3 regions of the Marinobacter albus genome follow, and region 2 is predicted to be linked to each of the others. Evidence: predicted binding sites of a transcription regulator. Region 2 holds the regulator's gene; each other region holds the start of a gene.
The links. The regulator sigma-54, encoded in region 2, starts transcription at its own class of promoters, with help from an activator protein. The targets are predictions, from matches to a motif close to ANTGGCATNNANNTTGCTNT.

Region 1: glnK (P-II family nitrogen regulator) is a predicted target of sigma-54. The motif match lies at 5,308-5,327, and genes of this name have one in related genera.
Region 3: flhA (flagellar biosynthesis protein FlhA) is a predicted target of sigma-54. The motif match lies at 3,771-3,790, and genes of this name have one in related genera.

What each region holds. Positions count from the first base shown of each region.
Region 1 covers NZ_JASSQD010000002.1:657,595-665,571, reverse strand. The annotation lists gene QQF73_RS14535 (DUF4426 domain-containing protein) at 1-64, shown strand, start outside; gene rdgB (RdgB/HAM1 family non-canonical purine NTP pyrophosphatase) at 72-683, shown strand; gene hemW (radical SAM family heme chaperone HemW) at 706-1,836, shown strand; gene QQF73_RS14520 (hypothetical protein) at 1,836-2,369, shown strand; gene trmB (tRNA (guanosine(46)-N7)-methyltransferase TrmB) at 2,389-3,123, opposite strand; gene QQF73_RS14510 (YifB family Mg chelatase-like AAA ATPase) at 3,197-4,729, opposite strand; gene QQF73_RS14505 (accessory factor UbiK family protein) at 4,800-5,054, opposite strand; gene glnK (P-II family nitrogen regulator) at 5,437-5,775, shown strand; gene QQF73_RS14495 (ammonium transporter) at 5,848-7,131, shown strand; gene QQF73_RS14490 (DUF6316 family protein) at 7,198-7,392, opposite strand; gene speE (polyamine aminopropyltransferase) at 7,492-7,977, opposite strand, start outside.
Region 2 covers NZ_JASSQD010000001.1:1,292,955-1,300,931, reverse strand. The annotation lists gene QQF73_RS06135 (KdsC family phosphatase) at 1-389, shown strand, start outside; gene lptC (LPS export ABC transporter periplasmic protein LptC) at 386-1,036, shown strand; gene lptA (lipopolysaccharide transport periplasmic protein LptA) at 1,020-1,577, shown strand; gene lptB (LPS export ABC transporter ATP-binding protein) at 1,555-2,280, shown strand; gene QQF73_RS06115 (RNA polymerase factor sigma-54) at 2,439-3,965, shown strand; gene hpf (ribosome hibernation promoting factor) at 4,076-4,384, shown strand; gene ptsN (PTS IIA-like nitrogen regulatory protein PtsN) at 4,471-4,941, shown strand; gene rapZ (RNase adapter RapZ) at 4,970-5,854, shown strand; gene QQF73_RS06095 (HPr family phosphocarrier protein) at 5,862-6,131, shown strand; gene mgtE (magnesium transporter) at 6,248-7,609, shown strand; gene yjgA (ribosome biogenesis factor YjgA) at 7,645-7,977, shown strand, end outside.
Region 3 covers NZ_JASSQD010000001.1:1,499,600-1,507,576, reverse strand. The annotation lists gene QQF73_RS07075 (MinD/ParA family protein) at 1-47, opposite strand, end outside; gene flhF (flagellar biosynthesis GTPase FlhF) at 154-1,446, opposite strand; gene flhA (flagellar biosynthesis protein FlhA) at 1,508-3,688, opposite strand; gene upp (uracil phosphoribosyltransferase) at 3,915-4,553, shown strand; gene QQF73_RS07055 (uracil-xanthine permease family protein) at 4,556-5,812, shown strand; gene QQF73_RS07050 (class I SAM-dependent methyltransferase) at 5,793-6,647, shown strand; gene flhB (flagellar biosynthesis protein FlhB) at 6,705-7,841, opposite strand; gene fliR (flagellar biosynthetic protein FliR) at 7,867-7,977, opposite strand, start outside.

The DNA.
Region 1 (7,977 bases), on a different contig from region 2:
GCGCCCGACCGGGGCCACCCGGGACCTGCCGGTACGGTTTGCCCACACACTGTTTAGTGACTGAATTACCGATGCCAGAGCCAACCGCAGACAAGCTGGTGATCGCCAGCAACAACAAAGGCAAGATCGCAGAACTGGCGGACCTGCTGGCGCCGCTGGGCCTGACGCCCATCGCCCAGGGGGAACTCGGGGTCGGCGAGGCGGAAGAGCCGGCGGTGACGTTCGTGGAGAACGCCATTCTCAAGGCCCGTCACGCCGCCCGTGAAACCGGCTTGCCGGCACTGGCAGACGACAGTGGCCTGTCCGTCGACTGCCTGGGCGGGGAGCCTGGCGTGCGCTCAGCCCGATACGCCGGCGCCAATGCCAGCGACGAGGAGAACGTAAAGGCGCTGCTGGCAACTATGGCTGATGCCCCGGAACCGCGCCGAACGGCGCAATTCCATTGCGTGCTCGTGTTCCTGCGCCACGCCGATGATCCGACGCCAATCGTTTGTCATGGCCGATGGCCAGGGGCGATCCTGAATGAGGCGAGGGGCGACGGCGGTTTTGGATACGATCCGGTGTTCTGGGTGCCCGAGCACCAATGCAGCGCCGCCGAACTGACCCGTGCGGAAAAGAGCCGGATCAGTCACCGCGGGCGGGCCCTCTCGCTATTGGCCCAGCAGCTAAGAGCAGGAGCCTAGTCCGGTGACCGCCCCAGCCACGATGGCGGTCCGACCGCCACTCAGCCTGTACCTGCACGTACCCTGGTGCGTTCGCAAGTGTCCCTATTGCGACTTCAACTCCCACGCCGTCAAGGGCGAGATCCCGGAAGATCGTTACCTCAAGGCGATGCTGGAGGATCTGGACCAGGATCTGGCCGCTGCAGGCGCCCGGGAAATCCAGACCGTGTTCATCGGTGGCGGCACGCCGTCGCTGATGAGCGGCGAATTCTATCGGCGTCTGTTCCGGGAACTTCGCAGCCGACTGAACTTCGCCACCGATGCCGAAATCACCCTGGAGGCCAATCCGGGCACCCTGGAACAGGGGCGATTCGAGGCGTTCCGGGCGGCAGGGATCAACCGACTCTCCATCGGCGTCCAGAGCTTTAACCCGGCGCACCTGACCACCCTCGGTCGCATCCACGACAACAACGCCGCCCACCGGGCAATTGAGGCGGCCCTTCAGGCCGGCTTTACCAACTTCAACGTTGATCTGATGCATGGTTTGCCCAATCAAACACCGGAGGATGCCATTGCGGACCTGGAAGCCGCACTCAGTCATAACCCTCCGCATCTGTCCTGGTATCAGTTGACGCTGGAACCGAACACCGAGTTCTACAGCCGCCCTCCCGACCTGCCCGATGACGACAGGCTCTGGGAGATCTACCGTCGCGGAGCGGACTACCTCAGACAGCGGGGATTACGTGATTACGAAGTGTCGGCCTGGAGCCAGCCGGGCATGGCCTCGCGCCACAACCTCAACTATTGGACTTTCGGGGATTACCTGGCCCTTGGAGCCGGCGCCCACGGCAAAATCAGCCTGACCGACGGCAGCATTCGCCGCTACTGGAAGACCCGGCAGCCCGACGCCTACCTAAACCGGATCGGCAGCCGAACGGCAGGGGCGGAGAGCATTGCGCCCGAAGACCTGCCACTGGAGTTCCTGATGAATGCCCTGCGCCTGACCGACGGCGTCGATGAAGGACTGTTTACCGAGCATACCGGTTTACCGCTGGCCTCAGTTGCGGTAAAACTTAAACAGCTGCGTGGTGAGAAGCTGCTGGAAGGGCATCGCATCCAGGCCACCGATCTGGGCCAGCGATACCTGAACACCCTGTTGGAGCGTTTTCTGTAATGGACTGGGCAAAAGAACTTGCAGCACTGCCGAGAGGACTGAAGGCATCCCTGATTGCGGTGCTGGTGTTGCTTGGCACCCTGTTGTTGGTCAATCAACCCCTGCAGACCGGTTCCGCTCCCCAGGGCATTGTCAGCTTCCAGATGGCCGGCACGGCTGAGCAGGCCCATGCGATTGTTCGCAGCTGGCGGCCGGAAGGTGTGGTCTGGGCACAGATGTCACTGTGGCTGGATTTTCTGTTTATCCCCGCCTACGTCCTTGCGCTCGTTCAGCTCACCCGGCACTTGATGCGAGACCGCCCCGGCGTCCGCGAACGCATGGTCGCTCGTTGGATCCGCGCCCTGTTTCTGGCTGCCGGACTGAGCGATGCCACCGAAAACATTCTCCTGCTGAACAATTTCAACCCGCCCACCGACGTGATCAGCCTGTCCGCTACGATCTGTGCGCTGGTCAAGTTCACCGGCCTTACCCTCGGGATCGCCGGCCTGGTGATTATCCGGGCCGCCCGCCGCCATCCGCTGGCCCACGGATGACGGAGTAACCCCTCACCGGTCAGTTGGTGCGATAGAACAGCAGGTCCCATACCCCGTGTCCGAGTCCTTCCCCGCGTTTCTCGAACTTGGTGATCGGGCGATCGTCTGGCCGCGGTGAAAACTCACCCACGGCCTGGGTATTGGCAAAGCCTTCCGACTCGCTCATCACCTCCATCATGTGCTCGGAGTAGTTCTCCCAGTCCGTCGCCAGGTGCAGAATGCCACCCACCCGCAACTTGTGACGAAGCCGCTGAACAAACTCCGGCTGGATCAGCCGGCGCTTGTGGTGCTTTTTCTTGTGCCAAGGGTCCGGGAAAAACACCATGACCCGATCAAGACAGGCATCCGGCAAATACAGATCGATGACGTCATTGGCGTCAATGTTGTAAATCCGGACATTCTCCAGACCTCGATCTTCCAGTTCCTTCAGCAGCGCACCTACCCCGGGTAGGTGAACCTCGACGCCGATGAAATCCTGCTCAGGCGCAGCCTCGGCCATATCGGCCAGCGACTTGCCCATGCCAAACCCGATCTCCAGATTGAGCATGGCATCACGCCCGAACACCTGACGCGGATCGATCATGCCATCCTCTCGGGTCAGGCCGTATTTAGGCCAGCTGCGCTCATACGCTTTCTTCTGGCCCTCGGTCATCCGGCCCTGGCGCAGGACAAAGCTGCGCACCCCTCGACGCATTGTGATCGGCGAATCGGCGACCGCGTCTTTCGGCTCTTGTGGGTCATTCTGGTCGGTCATCTGAAATCCTCAACCGCGAATTGCGGGTCTGATTAAACGGATTGTTGGCGACAGTTTACCAGAGACAACGGACTCAAGAGGACACCAGCGAGTTCTGCCCCTGCCGGCGGTCAAGCTGGCGATACCCCAGCGCTTCGACGAGATGCGCCTGGGCCAGCGCGTCACAACCTTCAAGGTCCGCGAGGGTCCGGGCCACCCTGAGAATGCGGTGCAGCGCTCGCGCCGAAAGCCCCAGCTTCTCCATCGCGCCAGACAACAGGCGCTCACCCGGCCCATCCAGCCGACAGGCCTCGTGCAGAACCCGGCCTGACAAAGCCGAATTCAGATGCCCGCGGGCAGCCTGACGCGATCGAGCCTCAGCAACCCGGGCGGCAATCACCGCACTGGATTCCCCCTCCCCGCCCGGTCGCATCAGGAGATCGCCGCTCTGAACCGGCACCTCGACGTGTAAATCGAACCGGTCCAGAAGCGGTCCGGAAATTTTCGATCGGTAGCGCAGAACCTGCTGAGGTGTGCACTGGCACTCAACAGTGGGGTGCCCGCTGAATCCGCACGGGCAAGGGTTCATCGCTCCCAACACCTGGAAAGAGGCGGGGAAACGAACCTGCCGTGCCGCCCGGCTGATGGCAATTTCCCCGGTTTCCATGGGTTCTCGCAGCACCTCAAGCACCCGGCGTTCGAACTCCGGTAACTCGTCGAGGAAAAGTACGCCGCGATGGGCGAGGGAGATCTCCCCTGGCCGGGGACTGCTGCCACCACCAACCATCGCCACGGCGGACGCGGTATGGTGGGGCGCGCGAAACGGAGGCCTGCGCCATCCTTCGGTCCCTGACACCAGGCCCGCAACCGAATGCACACTGGCGACCTCCATGGCGGCTTCATCGCTCAAGGCCGGCAGAATCCCCGGCAGGCGACTGGCCAGCATGCTCTTGCCGGTGCCGGGCGGCCCGAAGAACAGCAGATTGTGGTTTCCGGCCGCGGCCACTTCCAGGGCTCGCCGGGGAACGGCCTGGCCGCGAACATCGGACAGGTCCGGCACGTCCCCGGCCCCCGCCGAATTGAGCAGCGCTGATGCCCTCCCAATCGGGATCAGTCTTGCGCGGGCTGAGAGATGCTCACACACGGTCAGTAGGTGCCCCGCCGCCAGAACATCCTCCTGGCTGGCCAGTGCGGCTTCCTCGGCGTTGGCCTGGGGCACCAGCAGAACACGACCATCGCCGCGGGCTGCGAGCACTGCGGGAAGAATGCCCTTCAGAGGACGGAGTGCACCATCAAGGGACAATTCTCCGACAAATTCCAGCGTACTGAGGCTGTCGGGAGGAAGCTGGCCAGAGGCGGTCAGAATGCCAAGCGCAATGGGCAAATCGAATCGACCACCCTCTTTAGGCAGGTCGGCGGGCGCCAGATTGATGGTGATCCGGCGGGCAGGAAACTCAAAACCGGCATTGAGCAGGGCACTGCGAACCCGGTCCTTGCTTTCCCTGACACCGGTTTCCGGCAGACCGACGATGGAGAGTGCGGGCAGGCCACCCGAGAGATGGACTTCGACGGTCACCGCGGGAGCGGATACGCCAATACTGGCGCGGGAATGAACAATAGCAAGCATGACAACCTTCCATGGTCTGTTGGCAGCAGGTGAGATAGTCGGGCGCGGCATCCTGCCGGCCCACTACAGGTTATTGGTCCTGCAGTTTCTGCTCGAGATCAGTAACCCGGCGTTCAAGGGCCTCGACCTTCTCACGGGTCTTCATCAACACGGCCTGTTGGGCATCAAACTCTTCCCGGGTAACCAGTTCCAGGCGAGACAGCACGGCCATCACGGTGGCCCGCGCCTGAGCCTCAAAGTCTTCCCGGGCAGCACGGGCCATATCGGGAACGAACTGGCCAAACTGGCCCTGCAACTGGGAGAAAAAATCCTGCGGACCTTTCACGCATCACCTCGCTGGTTCAAATAATGGACGATCCAGACCAAAGGACAGGGCCTGTAACCGCTTCGCGGGAGTGTATCACACCGCAGCCCCTGCCATACTGTATCCGGTCGACGGTATAATGCCCGACGACGCTCCGACAGAGCCCGCTCTAATTTGGCTCATTCCGGGGTACAGCGCCCATTTTTGGTGCACGCTTTTGCTCCAAACTGGGACAGACATTAGGTAACGCACTGTTATTTAATGTTTTTTTTGCGTTGGCACATACGATGCTACAGGTCTCGCACGCAATCCGCACAATTGGTGTGCGAGGTGGCAGCATCCCGAACTCAGCAAATGGCCGACGGGCCCTCTCTGCTGAGACGGCTATATCAAGGAGAAAGCAATGAAACTTGTGACAGCGATCATCAAGCCTTTCAAATTGGATGATGTCCGTGAGGCACTATCCGAGATTGGAGTGCAAGGCGTAACCGTCACTGAAGTCAAAGGCTTCGGTCGGCAGAAAGGCCACACAGAGCTTTACCGTGGCGCGGAATACGTAGTGGATTTCCTGCCCAAGGTTAAGGTGGAAGTTGCCATCGGCGACAACCTGCTTGACCAGGTCATCGAATCCATCACCAAGGCGGCCAACACCGGCAAGATCGGTGACGGCAAGATCTTCGTGACTGAACTGGAGCAAGCCATCCGGATCCGGACTGGCGAAACCGGCGAAGAAGCGGTCTGATCCAGCTCGAATAAACGAACAGCCAACGCAAAAAAATTTATAACCTGAAAAGCCTCGTGCGGAGGGCTTCACATGGAAAGCAATCTTAATCATATCTTTGAACTGCAGTACGCAATGGACACCTTCTACTTCCTGGTGTGCGGTGCCCTGGTCATGTGGATGGCCGCGGGTTTCGCAATGCTGGAAGCGGGTCTGGTGCGTGCGAAAAACACCACTGAAATCCTGACCAAAAACATTGCCCTGTTCGCCGTTGCCTGCACTATGTACCTGATCTGCGGCTACGACATCATGTACGGCGGCGGTATCTTCCTGAGCGGCATCACCACCGTTGCTGAAATGGACGACGCGGCAGTAGCCGGCGTTCTGGCTGCTTCGACCGAAGCGGGCTTTGGCGACATGGGTGAGTACAGCGGTGCTTCCGACTTCTTCTTCCAGGTGGTCTTCGTTGCCACTGCCATGTCCATCGTTTCCGGTGCGGTCGCCGAGCGCATGAAGCTGTGGGCCTTCCTGGCCTTCGCCGTTGTCATGTGTGGCGTGATCTACCCGATGCAGGGTTCCTGGACCTGGAACGGTGATTCCGTATTCGGTATCTACGAGCTGAGCTACAGCGACTATGCCGGTTCCGGTATCGTTCACATGGCTGGTGCAGCTGCCGCTCTGGCTGGCGTCCTGCTGCTGGGCGCTCGTAAGGGCAAGTACGGCGCGAACGGCCAGATCAAGGCCTTCCCGGGCGCCAACCTGCCACTGGCAACGCTTGGTACCTTCATCCTGTGGATGGGCTGGTTCGGCTTTAACGGTGGCTCTACCCTGAAACTGGGTGGTATCGGCGTCGCCAACGAAGTTGCGAACGTGTTCCTGAACACCAACGCTGCCGCAGCGGGCGGTCTGATCGGCGCGCTGATCGTGGCACGCATCATGTTCGGCAAGGCTGACCTGACCATGGCCCTGAACGGCGCCCTGGCTGGTCTCGTAGCGATCACCGCTGAGCCGGCTGATCCGTCTCCGCTGCTGGCCACCATCATCGGTGCCGTTGGTGGTGTGATAGTGGTCTTCTCCATCGTCACCCTCGACAAGCTGCGTATCGACGATCCGGTCGGTGCCATCTCCGTCCACGGTGTGGTCGGTATCTGGGGCATCTTCGCAGTTCTGCTGTCCGACGCAGACGCGACCTTCATGGGTCAGCTCGTGGGCATGCTCACCATCTTCGTCTGGGTCTTCGGTACCAGCCTCATCGTCTGGGGCATCCTGAAAGCCATCATGGGCATCAGGGTCTCCGAAGAAGACGAGTACGAAGGTGTGGATCTGTCCGAGTGTGGTATGGAAGCCTACCCGGAGTTTGTCAGCACCAAGCCGTAATCCCAGCTGACAGGATCAAAAAGGGCGCCCCTCGGGGCGCCTTTTTTGTTTCTTGGTTGCGCGTTTTCAGCCTGTACCGCTGTATAGCACATCGTCGGAGTGGCGCAGATACAGCAGCAATTCCATCTGTGCCTCCCTGATATTGTCGAATGGACCTTCGAGCGATCCCTCTCGGGTCTGAAAATACCATTGTCCATTCACCAACTCGAACCGATCACTGCGAAACCAGTGACGTTCTGCCTCACCCTTGCGTACATCCATTTTCCACATCTCCTGCACAGCGAACCACGGCACCACTCACTTTCTGAGCACACCCCTGAGTGTAGCCAAATTGGTCAGGCTGTCGAGTCGACGAGCGCTTCAGGCTTCACCGGGTAGAACGGGATCCTCCAGGGCATCCAGCATGAACTGGGGCATGGCCAGGGCTCCGTTATGAACGCCGGCGTTGTAATAACGCGTCACGAACGGACGGTTGTCGGCGTCCTCCTCTCGGAAGTAGCGGACCGGTTTGTCTTTTCCGGCCATGGTACAACTCCACCAGCCGGTCGGGTACACCGGTTGCGGGAACGGCAGGGTCTGGACATGGTCAAAGCCGGCCTTGCGCATATCCTCGTGGATCGACTTGATGATGGTGTTGGTGTGCAGCAGGGGCGATTCGCTCTGCTGCACGATCAGGCCGCCGTCACGCAGGGCCAGCATCGCGTCGCGATAGAAGTCGAGCGCAAACAGGCCTTCAGCCGGGCCCACCGGATCGGTGCTGTCGATGATAATGAGATCCAGGCTGTTCGGCTCGATATCGCGGACCCACTGGATTCCGTCGCCGAAAAAGAAGTTGGCTCGAGGATC
Region 2 (7,977 bases):
AGCTAATGGCAGCTGACATTACCGTCGCTGTTATCACCGGTCGCCAGTCACCCCTGACCGAAAAACGCATGCGGGATCTGGGCATCCCCCACCTGATACAGGGGCGGGAAGACAAACGGACAGCCCTTGAAGAATTGGTCAGTACCATGAATGTTCCGCCCGGGGCCATTGCCTACATGGGCGACGACCTGCCCGACCTGCCCGCAATTCGCTTTGCCGGCCTCGGCATAACAGTCCCCAACGGGTATTGGCTGGTGCGCGAGCACGCCGACTACTGCACACAGGCAGCCGGCGGTAACGGGGCCGTCCGCGAGGCATGCGATCTGTTGCTGACAGCGCAGGACAAGCTTGATAATGCCCTGTCAAAATTCCTGGAGCCCGAAGCATGAGCGATGCCTCTCCTGGCGAAAACGACATCACCGAGATCGAAGACAAAAGCAGCCTGATTTCAGTGCTCACGCTGGAGCATCGGCCATGGTTGCGCTCTTTGGCTCTTGGCGGCACCATCGCAGCCACCGTGTTCCTGATGTGGCGCAGTGACGAGCCGCCCGTGGTTCAGGATGAGGCGGCGGAGCTCCGGGGCAAGGCCGAACCGGACGGCTTTGTCATTAACGGCAGCTACACCTCCTATGACGAGGAAGGCAACCTGAAAATCCAGTTCACCAGCCCCCGAATCGAACAGTTCGAAGAAGGCAATATTGCGACGATGAAAGCCCCCCGGGCCAAGCTCTTCGGCGAGCCGCAGACCACCCCATGGATTGTCGAGGCGGAGAACGGCAGCTGGCTGCAGAACGAGGGGGTTCTCTACCTGACCGACCATGTTCGGGTGGTCAGAACCATCGGCGAACGGGAAGCCACTCTGACAACCACGAGCCTGACGCTGGACAACGACCTGGGCACCGTCTACACCGATGCCCCCGTCACCATTACCGACACGATTGGCGTAACCCGGGCAAAAGGCATGCAGGCCTGGATCAACGAGCGCATTCTCGAACTTAACTCCCAGGTGGAAGGACGCTATGAAACTGGCAAATAACCGACTACGAACGCTGTTGGCGATCACCCTGGCCCTGACCTTAACCGGGCCCGTCGCCGCGTTCAGCCTGGATTCGGACCTGCCGATTAACGTGAGCGCGGACAGCGCCCGGCTTGACGACGCCAAGGGCATTGCCACCTACACCGGCGACGTTGAACTGATTCAGGGCAGGACCCGGCTTACGGCGGACCGGGTGGTCCTTTATCGCGACGTTGACGGACTGAGCCGGGTTGAGGCCTCTGGCAAGCCCGCCCGTTATCAGCAACCCACCCGCAACGGAGAGGGTGAAACCGATGCCCGGGCTCTCAACATCACCTGGTCGGCCGCGGAGAACCTGCTGACTTTTGAACGGGACGCGATCATTGAGCAGAATGGAAACCTGTTCCGGGGCGATGTCATTCATTATGATACCGTCCGTCGGGTAGTGACTGCCGAGGGCGGCACAAAGACCGAAACCGGCAGCGGCCGCGTCGAGATGGTCATTCAGCCACGCAGCACCAGGAGCATACAGGGATCCGATGGCAGTTCTGAGAGCCAGTAACCTGGCAAAAAGCTACAAGCAGAAAAAAGTGGTGCTTGATGTCTCGCTGGAGATTCGCAGTGGCGAGATCGTCGGCCTGCTGGGCCCCAATGGTGCAGGCAAGACCACCTGTTTCTACATGATCGTCGGGCTGGTCCCGGCCGACCGGGGCCGCATCACGATTGACAGCCAGGACGTCACGCCACTGCCCATGCATGGCCGGGCCCGAAAAGGGATCGGCTATTTGCCCCAGGAAGCCTCGGTGTTCCGGAAACTGACCGTCCGCGACAACCTGATGGCGATTCTGGAAACCCGCAAGGGCTTGAGCCGGGCCGACCGGGAAAGCAGGCTGGGGCAACTGCTGGAGGAATTCCACATTACCCACATTCGCGACAGCGTGGGTATGGCATTGTCCGGAGGCGAACGCCGGCGCGTCGAAATTGCCCGGGCACTGGCCATGGAACCGGCTTTTATCCTTCTGGACGAACCCTTTGCCGGCGTGGACCCGATTTCGGTAAGCGACATCAAGCACATTATCCGCCACCTGCGGGACAAAGGCATTGGGGTACTGATCACAGACCACAATGTGAGGGAAACCCTGGACATCTGTGAAACGGCATACATTGTTTCCGGGGGACACATCATTGCGTCCGGCAATTCGGAAACCATTCTCGCAAACCAGCAAGTAAAAGAGGTTTACCTCGGTAATGAATTCCGTTTGTGAGCAGTGCTGCCCGATTGTGTTGATGAACCCGAGCAAGTAAACTCGGCAAAGAACTTGCTAGGCTGTTTCGCGCCAAGGGCAAGTGACCGGCATACAACAATTTTTTTGAACTTACGGTAAAGCAGAGCCTGATGAGTGACGGATCCTGAACCATGGTTATGAAAGCCTCCTTACAGTTAAAGCTGGGTCAGAGCTTGACCATGACGCCCCAGCTGCAACAGGCGATCCGGCTACTACAGCTATCCACCCTCGATCTACAGCAGGAAATCCAGCAGGCTCTGGAATCCAACCCGATGCTGGAAACCTCGGAAGACGACGATCAGGCCGACACCGCATCCAGTGACGATGATAACAGCCACGAAGAATCAGCCGCGGAAACGGCAGCAGATGCGGGCTCTGACACCAACACCGACTGGGATGAGTCGGAAAACGGCCCCGACTGGACCTCCGAAAACGAGATACCGGATAACATCCCCGACGATCTTCCGGTCGACACCGCCTGGGATGATATCTATCAGTCCGCCCCTGCCCCGGCGGCCCGCAACGACGACGAAAACGATCACGACTTCGAAACCCGCAATTCCCCCAGTGAAACCCTGCAGGACCACCTTGAGTGGCAGTTGAACCTGACACCACTGAGTGAACGTGATCAGGCCATTGCCCATGCCCTGATGGATGCGGTGGACGAACGGGGTTACCTGACCAGCCCGCTGGACGAGATCCATTCAGGGCTGCTGGATGAAAACGAGGAAGACCCGCTTGAACTGGACGAGGTGGAAGCGGTGCTGCACCGGTTGCAGCATTTCGACCCACCCGGCGTATTTGCCCGGGATCTGCAGGAATGCCTGCTGATCCAACTGAACCAGTTGCCGCCTGACACCCCCTGGCTGGCCCAGGCACGCCTCGTCATCACCCACTACATCAATCTGCTGGGCAACCGGGACTACGCCCAGTTGTTGCGCCGCAGCCGGCTCAAGGAAGATCAGTTGCGGGAAGTCCTGGCCCTGATCACCGGTCTGAATCCGCGTCCGGGCGACGTCATTGATCGCGCCGAACCCGATTACGTGATTCCCGATGTCATCGTCCGCAAACACAACGACAGGTGGCGGGTTGAGCTGAATCCTGAAATTGCACCACGCATCCGCGTCAATGCGAGCTATGCTTCTCTTATAAGGCGAGCAGACAGCAGTGCCGATAACACCTACCTGCGGGATCAGTTGCAGGAAGCCAAATGGTTTATCAAGAGCCTGCAGAGCCGCAATGAAACCCTGCTGAAAGTGGCAACACGCATCGTCGAGCACCAGCAGGGGTTTCTGGATCAGGGCGAAGAAGCCATGAAGCCACTGATCCTTTCCGACATAGCGCAGGCGGTGGAAATGCACGAATCGACGATTTCCCGGGTCACCACCCAGAAATACATGCACACTCCGCGGGGAATCTTCGAGCTCAAGTACTTTTTCTCCAGCCACGTCAGTACCGATGAAGGCGGGGAATGTTCATCGACAGCCATCCGTGCAATGATCAAGAAGCTGATAGCGGCCGAGACTCCGAAAAAGCCGTTGAGTGACAGTAAAATTGCAGCCATGCTAGGGGAACAGGGCATCAAAGTGGCCCGTCGAACCGTCGCCAAGTACCGGGAAGCGATGCATATTCCACCCTCTAACGAGCGAAAAAGACTGGTTTAGGGGAGCACTGTCGAGTACAGCGCTCCTCCGAGCCAAACTTTGCCGGCGCGGTGTGCGCCAGCCCTCAGTCCGGCCTTTTGGGACCGGCATGATGACAACAGGAGACGCCTATGCAACTCAACATTTCAGGCCATCACGTAGAACTGACTCCCGCACTGAAGGATTACGTCTCAGAAAAATTCGAGAAACTTGAACGACACTTTGACCATATCAGTAACTGCCAGGTTACCCTGCAGGTGGAAAAGGTGCGTCAGATGGCGGAAGCAACGTTGCACGTGGTTGGTGGTGATATTCACGCAAAGGCTGAAAACGAGGATATGTACGCAGCGATCGACGGGTTGATTGATAAACTGGACCGCCAGATCCTCAAGCACAAGGAAAAGAATGTAGACCGGATGCACGGAAACGGCTCTCGTTAACCGCCCGTTTTCATGCATGTCATCTCATCGCGCTGCGGCATGGAGCACCTGCCGCAGCCTTTTTTTTACGGAAATGCAGTCGATTCATGAGCGACACATCCCTGACCATAGATAACATCCTTGCACCGGAGCTGACCCTATGCCGGGTACCGGCATCAAGCAAGAAGCGGGTGCTGGAATTCATCGCCGAACAGATCCACCGGCACGACGAATCGCTCAGCGAGACCCAGATCTTCAATAACCTGGTGTCCCGGGAGCGTCTCGGCAGTACCGGGATTGGCCAGGGTATTGCCATACCCCACTGTCGGCTGGAAGGACTGGATCACGTGGTAGGCGTTCTGCTGACGCTCGAGGAAAGCATCGAGTTCGACGCCATCGATAACCAGCCCGTGGATCTGGTGTTTGCCCTCGTCGTCCCCAAGGAGGCCACCAGCGAACACCTGGAACTGCTCAGCCAGCTGGCGGAGAAGTTCAACGAGCGGGCGTTCTGCGATGGGCTTCGGCAGTGTGATGACGCCACCACACTATACAAGCGCATGACCACTGCGACCGAGTAACACCCCAGAGAGTGGAGACAGAGTGCCCATGAAACTGATCATCGTGAGCGGCAGATCCGGTTCCGGCAAGAGTACGGCGCTCCATGTGCTCGAGGATCTCGGCTACTACTGCATCGATAATCTGCCCATCGGGCTGCTGTTTCCCCTGACCCGCGAAGCGGCCGCGCAGGAATCGCCGGGGCGACTCCACAAAATGGCTGTCAGTATCGATGCACGCAACCTGTCCGGGGAGCTGGCCAACTTCGAGGTCATTTACCGTCAGCTGCAGGAAACCGGGGTCACCGTCGAGATCATTTTTCTGGATGCGGACGAGCAGTCCCTGCTCCAGCGCTTTCACGCCACCCGGAGAAAGCACCCGCTGAGCGACGACCGGACCTCATTGCGCGAGGCGATCAGTAACGAGAAAAAACTCCTCGAGCCACTGTCCAAGCTCTGTGACCTTTACGTGAACACGACCGGCATGTCGATGTACGAACTCCGTGACATGATCAAACAGCGCGTTGTCGGCCGCAAGGATCAGGAGCTGGCCCTGCTCTTCCAGTCGTTCGGATTCAAGCACGGCGTCCCCCTTGACTCGGATTACGTATTCGATGTTCGCTGCCTGCCGAATCCCTACTGGGATAACAGCCTGCGCAAGTTTGTTGGAACCGATCAACCTGTTATCGATTTTCTGGAAAAGGAACCGGCCACGGGCCAAATGATCGGCGACCTGACCAGCTTCCTGGAAACCTGGCTACCTTCTTTTGCCGACAGCAACCGCAGTTACATGACCATTTCGATTGGCTGCACCGGTGGCCAGCATCGTTCGGTGTACGTGAGCGAGCAACTGTGCAGACATTTCCGGAAAACCTACAGCAACGTTCAGGTTCGTCACACGGAATTACCGCACCTGCAGGCCCGGGGAGAAATCTGAGCGCACCATGATTCGTCGCCCCATAACCATCATCAACAAACTGGGACTGCACGCCCGGGCGACTGCAAAACTGGTCGCAACGGCGTCCGAATTTGACAGTAGCGTGCGGATCAGCGGAAAAGGCCGGGATGTGGACGCAAAAAATATCATGCAGGTGATGATGCTTGCGGCCAGCCAGGGCACCGATGTGGAGCTCATCGCCGATGGCCCTGACGAGGAAGCGGCCATTGAAGCCCTGACGGAATTAATCAACGACTATTTCGGCGAAGGCGAGTAATTACCCGACGTAAAACCCGTGCACCGTCGGTTTCTGTGGAATTCACCTACAACTCTCTCTCACCTCTGCCTCCTAACTCCGTTATAATACGAGGGTTTTCTGACTGTGGGTGATCCATGACCGATATTCTGGAGAAAAGCCAGGCCCGCCAGCGTCTCCGCTCCCTGAGCGAGGCTCTGGATAGCGGCGCCCTGAAACAGGTTGCCCGCATCCTGAATGGCGGCCTGAGCCCCAGTGATATTGCCCACCTCCTGGAATCGTCCCCACCTCGCCAGCGCGCGCTGCTCTGGAACCTGGTGGACAAGCAACTGGAAGGGGAAGTCCTCCAGTACCTGAGCGACGATATCCGCGGTTACTTCCTGAGCCAGCTGAACGCCCAGGAACTGGCCGATATCATTGAAGATTTCGAGTCAGACGATCTCGCCGACCTGCTTCAGCAATTACCGGACACGGTGATCCAGGAAGTTCTGGACACCATGGACGAGCAGGACCGCCAGCGGGTCGAAGAGGTACTCTCCTACCCCGAGGACACGGCCGGCGGCCTGATGAACACGGACACCATCACGGTGCGCCCTGACATCAGTATCGACGTGGTATTACGTTACCTGCGCCGACACCGCAACCTGCCCCCGATGACCGACAGCCTGATTGTGGTAAGCCGCCGCGACGAGTTCATCGGCATGCTGCCAATCACGAAAATGCTGGTATCCAATCCCGCAGCCACGGTGCGGGAAGTGATGGACACCGACATCGACCCCATTCCGGTCTCCCTTTCGGATACCAAGGTCGCGACGCTGTTCGAACGTTACGACCTGATCTCGGCCCCGGTGGTGAACGAGGATGGCAGGCTGCTGGGGCGGATCACCATTGATGACGTGGTCGACGTTATCCGCGAGGATGCCGATCACTCACTGATGAGCATGGCCGGTCTTGATGAGGACGAGGATACCTTTGCCCCGGTCTGGAAAACGACCCGGCGACGCGCGGTATGGCTTGGCATTAACCTTATCACTGCGTTCATCGCCTCGGCTGTCATCGGCCTGTTTGAAGAAACCATCACCAAGGTGGTGGCGCTGGCCGTGCTCATGCCCATTGTCGCCAGCATGGGTGGTATAGCGGGCAGCCAGACCCTCACGCTCGTTATCCGGGGTATGGCGGTAGGCCAGATCAGCGGCGCCAACGTCGGCTGGCTGCTGAACCGGGAGTTCCTGTCGGGAGCCCTGAACGGGCTGTTCTGGGCCCTGGTTGTTGCCACCGCCGCTGCGGCCTGGTTCCAGGATCCGCTCATCGGAGCGGTGATTGCCGCGGCCCTGGTCATAAACCTGGTGGCCGCGGCCCTTGTGGGGACAGTCCTGCCCCTGTTCCTGAAATCCAGAAATATTGATCCCGCGCTGGCAGGGAGCGTGATCCTCACGACGGTTACCGATGTGGTCGGCTTCATGTCCTTTCTGGGCCTCGCCACCATATTTTACGCGTAATTGATGAACAACGACCGAATAACAACGGATCTACCATGAGTCAGCATGATCAGTACGACGACGAGGACGAGTTCGGCAAGAGCAAATCCCAGCTCAAACGGGAGATGCATGCGTTACAGGATCTGGGCAAACGGATGCTCGACCTGAGCAACGACCAGCTCGACACCTTGCCGATCAGCGATACCCTGCGCGCCGCTATCGAGGAATCTCGCCGCATTCGACAGAACGAGGCAAAGCGCCGGCACCTGCAATATGTTGGCAAGATCATTCGTCAGGAAGACGATCCGGACGCCCTGAAACGGGCTATTGATGCCTTCGATGCGGGCAGCGAGGAACACACCCGGCGCCATCACCTTGCCGAACGTTGG
Region 3 (7,977 bases), 210 kb from region 2:
TTGCCGCCGGAAACCGCAATCACCTGTACCGGATGTGCTTTGCTCATGTTGATTCTTGTCTCTCGCCAGTTGTACTGAGGGCTCGTCTTGTCATTGAACGGCGCCAGCTCTGCGCGCCGGATACTCTGTCATCCGGTAAAGGTGCGTTCGCGCTCAGGCCCCTTCAGCAACCGACTGCTGTTGCTGCAGGCGTTTCAGCCGTTCCACCGCCAGCCGCACCAGGGGAATGGCTTCCGCGTGGTGCAGGTCCTCGGGAATTTTCTGCCCGTCCGTGTAATAGGCCACCGGCAATCCGGTTTCCATCACGAACCCAAGAGATTCCCCCAGTGTCAGGGCTTCGTCAATCTTTGTCATTACGCAGCCCGCAAGATTTGCCATCTTATAGCAATGCCACACGGATTTCATGATACGCGGCTGGCTGGTGGCAGACACCACCAGATGAGTACGAATGTTGTGGTGGCTGCGCGCCAGCTCGGCCAACTGCTCCTGGTAGCCTTTGTCCGAGCTGGTCAGGCCGGCGGTATCGATCAACACCAGATGCCGACCGGACAGCTCGTCCAGAATATCGTCCAACGAATGGCTTTCATCCACCACCCGCACCGGAACGTTCAGGATCCGACCAAACACGAACAGCTGCTCGTGAGCGGCCACCCGGTAGCGGTCAGTCGTCACCAGGGCCAGGGAGTCCGCTCCGTGTCGCAACACATAACGCGCCGCCAGCTTGCCGATGGTGGTGGTCTTACCGGAACCTGTCGGACCAACCAACGCGTAGACCCCTCCCTCGTCCGGCCATTCCTGGCGCGAGGTGCGGACGCCGGTTGCCAGCATTTTCAGGGATTGCTTCCAGCCATCTTCAAGCCGGCCGCCCTTGTGACGGCGGGACAGCGAACCCGCCAGGTCACTGCTCAGACCAAACTCCTGCAGTCGCTCGGCCAGCCGCTGCTGGAGCGCATTGCTGACTGGCTTTGCCGGCTCGGCGGAACGGCCGCTCATCATATCCTTGAGTGAGCTGATTTCAGCCCGCATCTGGGCCAGCTCATCGGAATACCCCCGAGCATTCGGCGCAGACGCTGCCACCGACTCGTCAAAGCCGGACGAGGCTGCCTCGTTCAGATCCGCAAACGTGGCGCCGGAATAGGTTGCACCCGCTTTTGCCCGCTTTTCCCGCACTTCACGGATTCGATCACGGGAACGGTTCAGCTCGTCCTCGAGCCGGCGATGCTGGTCGGCCTGCATTTCCGCCAGCCGCGACCCGTTGATGGCAGACTCGGCCTTGTCACCCAGTCGCTGGCGCGCCATGTTCTCGTCGTAGTCCAGTGCCGTCACGATTTCGACGCCACCGTCAACACGACGATTGGAAAGAATCACGGCATCCGGCCCCATCTGCTCACTGACCTGCTTCAGCGCCTCTGCCATGCTCTGAGCGAAAAACCGTTTTACTTTCATACTGACTCATCCTCCACCGGCAACCCCTTTGCGGGCGCTGGCCGCGTTGTGGTCCGTGTCATTACTGACCGACGGACGCCACGATAGTGATCTGTTTGTTATCCGGTATTTCCTGGTAGGAGAGCACGTGCAGGCGCTCTACCCCGTAGCTCGCAAACCTCGCCAGTACCGGTCGCAACGGTCCGGAAACCAGCAGAATTGCCGGCTTGCCCAGCATTTCCTGGCGCTGAACACTGTCCTGCAGGGAACGCTGCAGCTTCTCCACCATGTTCGGCTCCAGAACCAGACCGATGTCGTCCTGACCGCCGGATTGTTGACTCTGTTGAACAGACTTTAGCAATAACTGTTCCAGATCCGGATCGAGGGTGATGACCGGAATCTCCGATTCGTTGCCACAGATACTCTGAACGATCATCCGTCGCAGGGACTGGCGCGCCACCGTAGTCAGCAGTTTCGGATCCTGACTCTTGGGATGAACGTTGACGATGGCCTCGGCAATCGAGCGCATATCCCGAATGGGGACCTCTTCCTTCAACAGGTTCTGCAGCACCTTGAGCAACAGGCTGATGGACACCGTCGTCGGCACCAGCTCCTCGGCCAGCTTCGGCGACACTTTCTCCAACTGATCCAGCCACTTCTGCACTTCCTCGTGCCCCAGCAGCTCATGGGCATGCTTCTGCAACACCTGGTTCAGATGGGTCGCAACCACGGTACTGGCATCAACCACGGTGTAGCCCAGAGTCTGGGCCTGGTCCTTTTTGTCAGGCTCGATCCAGATGGCATCCAGCCCGAAAGCCGGATCCTTGCCCTGGATTCCCTCGACCTTCCCGAACACCTGGCCGGGATCGATGGCCAGTTCCCGCTCCGGATGGATCTCAGCCTCAGCGATGGTCACGCCCATCAGCGTGATGCGGTAAACGTTGGGCATCAGGTCCAGGTTGTCGCGAATGTGTACCGACGGCATCAGAAAGCCCAGATCCTGCGACAGCTTTTTACGCACGCCCTTGATCCGGCTCAGCAGCTGACCACCCTGGGATTTGTCCACGAGGGGAATCAGCCGGTACCCCACTTCCAGTCCGACAATATCGACCGTAGCGACGTCGTCCCAGCCCAACTCTTTGCTCTCCCCGGGCGCGGGTAATTGACGGCCGGCATCACCACCACTGTCTCCGCCGGGCGGCAGATCCTGCCCCGTCGAGCGCGGCACGCCCACGGCGCCGCCACGACCCGGGAAGACCCCGTCTTCCTCAACGGTCTGGCGATCCTGCTTCCAGATATACCAGGCCGCGGCCGCTGCGAGGCTGCCGAGCCCGAGGAAAGCAACGTGCGGCATCCCCGGGATCAGACCCAGAATCAGGAGGATGGCGGCCGCGATGGCCAAGGCCTTGGGCGCACTGAACATCTGGCTCAGGATCTGGCCGCCCATGTCCTGGCTGGAGGTCACCCGGGTAACCATGATGGCGGCGGATGTGGACAGCAGCAGTGAGGGTATCTGGGCCACCAGCCCGTCACCGATGGTCAGCAGTGCATAACGCTGCATGGCCAGCCCGAAGGTCAAATCGTGCTGCAACATGCCAATGGCCACGCCACCGATGATGTTGATTGCAAGAATCAGAAGGCCGGCAACCGCATCGCCTTTGACGAACTTCGAGGCGCCATCCATCGAGCCGTAAAAGTCGGCTTCCTGGGCAATCTCCGACCGGCGATGCTTGGCTTCGTCCTGGTTGATCAAACCGGCGTTCAGGTCGGCGTCGATGGCCATCTGCTTGCCCGGCATGGCGTCGAGGGTAAAGCGGGCGCTGACTTCGGAGACCCGGCCGGCGCCCTTGGTAACCACCAGGAAGTTGATGATCATCAGGATGGCGAAGACCACAAGCCCCACGGCGTAGTTGCCACCAATCAGCACGGCACCAAAAGACTCGATCACCTTACCTGCAGCGTCTCCACCCTCATGACCTTCCAGCAGTACGATGCGGGTGGAAGCCACGTTAAGGGCCAGTCGCAGAAGCGTCGCCACTAGCAGCACCGTGGGGAAGGAGGCAAATTCCATAGGGCGCATGGCGTAAACACACACCAGCAGGATGACGATGGACAGGGTAATGTTGAAAGTGAAGAAAACGTCCAGCAGGAACGCGGGCATCGGCAGGATCATCATGCCCAGAAGCCCCATCAGCATAATGGGAATGCCCAGATTTCCCCGCGTCAGGGATTTGACGTTGTTAAGGACTAATGCTCTGTCCATGCAGGACTCTTCTCCGCTTGGCTTTACCTGAAGAGGGTTTCAGGGTCGAAAGTCTGACGCCCTGGCGCCTTCTGGAGGTGGCATCGCAAGATCCGTACCACTCCTTACCCGAATTCCCCGGGCTTTCTCCCGGTGTCGCCTGACGTTCCTCCTCAGATACGGTATCCTTGCGCCATTTGAACGCGCTGAAAAACCACGACAGACCAACCAGACACACAGGTGACCCATGCCAATCCACGAGGTTAAACACCCACTGATCCGACACAAACTCGGCCTTATGCGCCGGGCGGACATCAGCACCAAGAATTTTCGTGAACTGGCACAGGAGGTTGGCGCCCTGCTGACTTACGAAGCCACCAAGGATTTTAATCTTCAGGAAAAGACGATTGAAGGCTGGGCGGGCCCGGTCAACGTTGAGCAGATCCACGGCAAGAAAATCACCATCGTTCCCATCCTGCGAGCCGGGCTGGGCATGTTGGACGGCGTCCTGAGCCTGATCCCGGTCGCCCGGGTGAGTGTGGTCGGCCAGATCCGCAACGAAGAAACCCTGGAGGCCAGCACCTACCTGGAAAAGCTGGTCGGCGAACTGGATCAGCGAATGGCGCTGATCGTGGACCCGATGCTGGCGACCGGCGGCTCGATGATTTCCACCATCGACCTGCTCAAGAAAGCGGGCAGCACCGAAATTCGGGCCCTCGTGCTGGTTGCGGCTCCCGAAGGCGTCAAGAAAGTGTTGGAAAAGCACCCGGACGTTTCGATCTATACCGCCTCGGTTGACGACCGTCTGAACGAGAAAGGGTATATCCTGCCGGGCCTCGGCGATGCCGGTGACAAGATCTTTGGTACCAAGCAGAAGGACGTATAAGCATGCAGGATCATACCAACGACCCGATCTGGAAACAGGCCATCGCCGGTTCGCAAATGCTGCTGGTCGCCTTTGGCGCCCTGGTCCTCATGCCCCTGATCACCGGGCTGGACCCCAATGTCGCCCTGTTCACCGCAGGCCTCGGCACCATCATTTTTCACATCGTCACCGGGGGCCAGATCCCGATTTTCCTGGCCTCATCCTTCGCCTTCATCGCCCCGGTCATCGCCTCCAAGGGCAAATTCGGCATGGAGGAAACTATGGGCGGCCTGATGGCGGCCGGTATTCTCTACATCCTGCTCAGCGGCCTGGTTCGCCTTCGCGGCACGGGTTTTGTCCGCGCCCTGCTGCCGCCCGTGGTGATTGGCCCGGTAATCATGACGATCGGCCTGGGCCTGGCCCCGGTCGCCGTGCACATGGCCTCGGGCCGCACCGGTGACGGAGCGACCCAGCTCATTCCCTACGACACGGCCATCTGGATTGCCATGATCTCACTGGCGGTGACCATCGTCATGTCGGTTTGGTCGCACGGCATTTTTCGCCTGATTCCGATTATGTTCGGGGTCATCACCGGGTACGTGCTGTCGGCCTTTGCCGGTATCGTCGACACCACCCCCGTTCAGGAAGCGGCGTGGTTCGCCATGCCGAAATTCGTCGCACCCGAGTTCAGCTGGGGCGCCGTCCTGTTCATGATTCCGGTCGCCATCGCTCCGGCCATCGAGCACATTGGCGACGTCCTGGCCATCGGTAACGTCACCCGCAAGAACTACCTCGAAAAACCGGGCCTGCATCGCACCCTCTTGGGCGACGGCCTGGCAACCAGCTCGGCGGCTCTGCTCGGTGGCCCACCCAATACCACTTATTCGGAAGTCACCGGTGCGGTCATGCTAACCAAGAACTTCAATCCCCGGGTCATGTGGTGGGCTGCCGTCATCGCCATTGTGCTGGCGTTCGTCGGCAAGTTTGGCGCGGCGCTGCAGACCATTCCGGTTCCGGTCATGGGTGGCATCCTGTGCCTGCTGTTCGGCTCTATTGCCGTGGTCGGCCTCAACACCCTGATTCGTCATCAGGTCGACCTTTCCCAGTCGCGCAACCTGGTGATTGTGGGCGTCACCCTGGTCTTCGGTATCGGTGGCATGGTTCTGGGACACCTCGAAGGCATCGCCCTGTGTGCGGTGGCCGCCATTATCCTGAACCTGATCCTGCCAGGCAGTCGCGAGGCATGGGGCAAGGCAATTTATGAGCACCAAACCGACTGACAGCTCGGGGATCAGCTTCACCGCCCTCTATACCGGTGCCGTCTGGCACCGGTATGGCCTTTCTGACGACGCCCTCGCCACCCAACAGGGCCGCTGGCTCTATCACCTGATGACGCCGTTCGAAGCGGCCAGCAAGGCCGCCATCGGCGGCAACATCCGGACCTTCCTGCTCCAGCGCCATCTGATCATTGATCATCTGATCGACGAGGCCATAAATCACCAGGGTATCGACCAGGTCCTGGAAATCGCCTGCGGCATGTCTCCCAGGGGCATCCGGCTGCGACAGCGGCACCCGCGGCTTCACATGGTCGAAGCGGACCTGCCGGACATGGCCGGGCGTAAAGCGCTGCGCCTGCTCGCCACAGGCCGACTGGGGGACCACCACCAGGTTACCCCGATCGACATTCTGGCCGAGCGTGGCGAGTACTGCCTTGAACAGGTCATCGATCGCGTCTTCGACAACACCAGACCCGTGATTATTGTCACCGAAGGGCTGACCAGCTATTTCTCCCTGGCAGTTATCAGCGACTTCTGGCGGCGCCTGGCCGCGGCGATGGCAAAGCGCCCCGGTTCGCTCTATCTTTCCGAGAGTTACTACCGCCCGAAACAGCCTCTTCTGGACGGCACCCTGCGAGCACTCGGGTCCGTTCTCGGCGCCGCCACACGGAGCCAAGTGTCATTCCATTTCCGGAATGACGACGAAGCACGACAGCACTTCCTTGCCTGCGGATTCCGCTCCACGAGGGTTCATGATCCGCGGGCGTGGTACGGGACACTACCGATTCCGGAAAGCCGCGGGGAGCCGATGGTTCGGGTTATCGAAGCTCGCTCCTGAACTCGCTGACTGGCACGGCCCTCGCCCGAAACTCACAGGCCAGGGAACGAAACCAATCTAGATATCGCGCTTCAAGTCAGAAGGAATCGGAAGGTCAGGCATGCCGGGCTTTGGACCACGCCCCTTGCGGAACTGGCGGAGCTGGAACACGTAGGCCAGCACCTGCGCGATGGCCATGTAGAGGCCGTCGGGGATCTCTTCACCAATATCGGTGTTGTGGTAGACCGCCCGGGCCAACGGTGGCGTGCGGAGGACTTCCACTTTGTGCTCCCGGGCGATTTCCATGATCTTGAAAGCAACTTCGTCCGCACCCTTGGCCACCACGACCGGCGCTGCCATGGCGCCCTGATCGTATTTCAACGCCACGGCATAGTGGGTCGGGTTGGTGATGACCACGTCCGCGGTAGGCACATCCTGCATCATGCGACGCTGGGCCATTTCGCGCTGCAGCTGGCGAATCCTGCCTTTGACTTCCGGCTTACCCTCGGTGTCCTTGAACTCGTCCTTGACCTCCTGCTTAGTCATTCGAAGCTTCTTCTGATGGTCGTAGATCTGGAAAGGCACATCGACCAGGGCAACGATGATGGTTGCGCAGGAAAGCAGGAAAAAGCTCCAGCCCAGCGTCCACAACACGTGTTCCATGGCTGGAACGGCAGGCTCTTCTGCAATGCTCAGAAGATCTTCGGTTCTCAGATCGAGGATCAGGACCGCAAGGGCCATCACCAGACTGACCTTGGCAATGGCCTTGACCAGCTCCACCAGCGAGCGCGCGGAGAACATCCGGCCGAGGCCCTTGATGGGGTCCATTCGGTTCAGCTTCGGCGTGATGGCTTTGCCACTGAACAGCAGGCCGCCAATGCCGATGGAGCCAAAGATAGCGGCTATCAACAACACGACCAGAATGGGAGACAGTGCCCATGCCGCTTCCTTGGCGGAAGCGATGAGCTGGATACTCATGTGGCGGGTGTCAAAGATCGCGGAGCGTTCGAGCACGAAACTGTCGCGCATGATCCCTTCGAGCGCAGCACCGAGACTGGTGCCAAACATCAGCAGACCGCCGGCGCCCGCCATCAGCACCGCCATGGTCGCCAGTTCCCGGGAGCGGGCCGTCTGACCTTCCTCTTTGGCTTTCTCAAGCCTTCGGGGCGTGGCCTCTTCCGTTTTTTCCTGGCTGTTGTCGTTCTCTTCGGCCATGGCTCAGCGTCTTTGGTGTTAGTGCCTAGGGCTGGCCCTGCAGCTGTCTCATGAAATCGAACGTCTCCCGCGTGTACTGATCAAAGTGCGGCAGAAAGTTGGCGTGCAGGACCCATATGGCAAACAATCCAAAAAT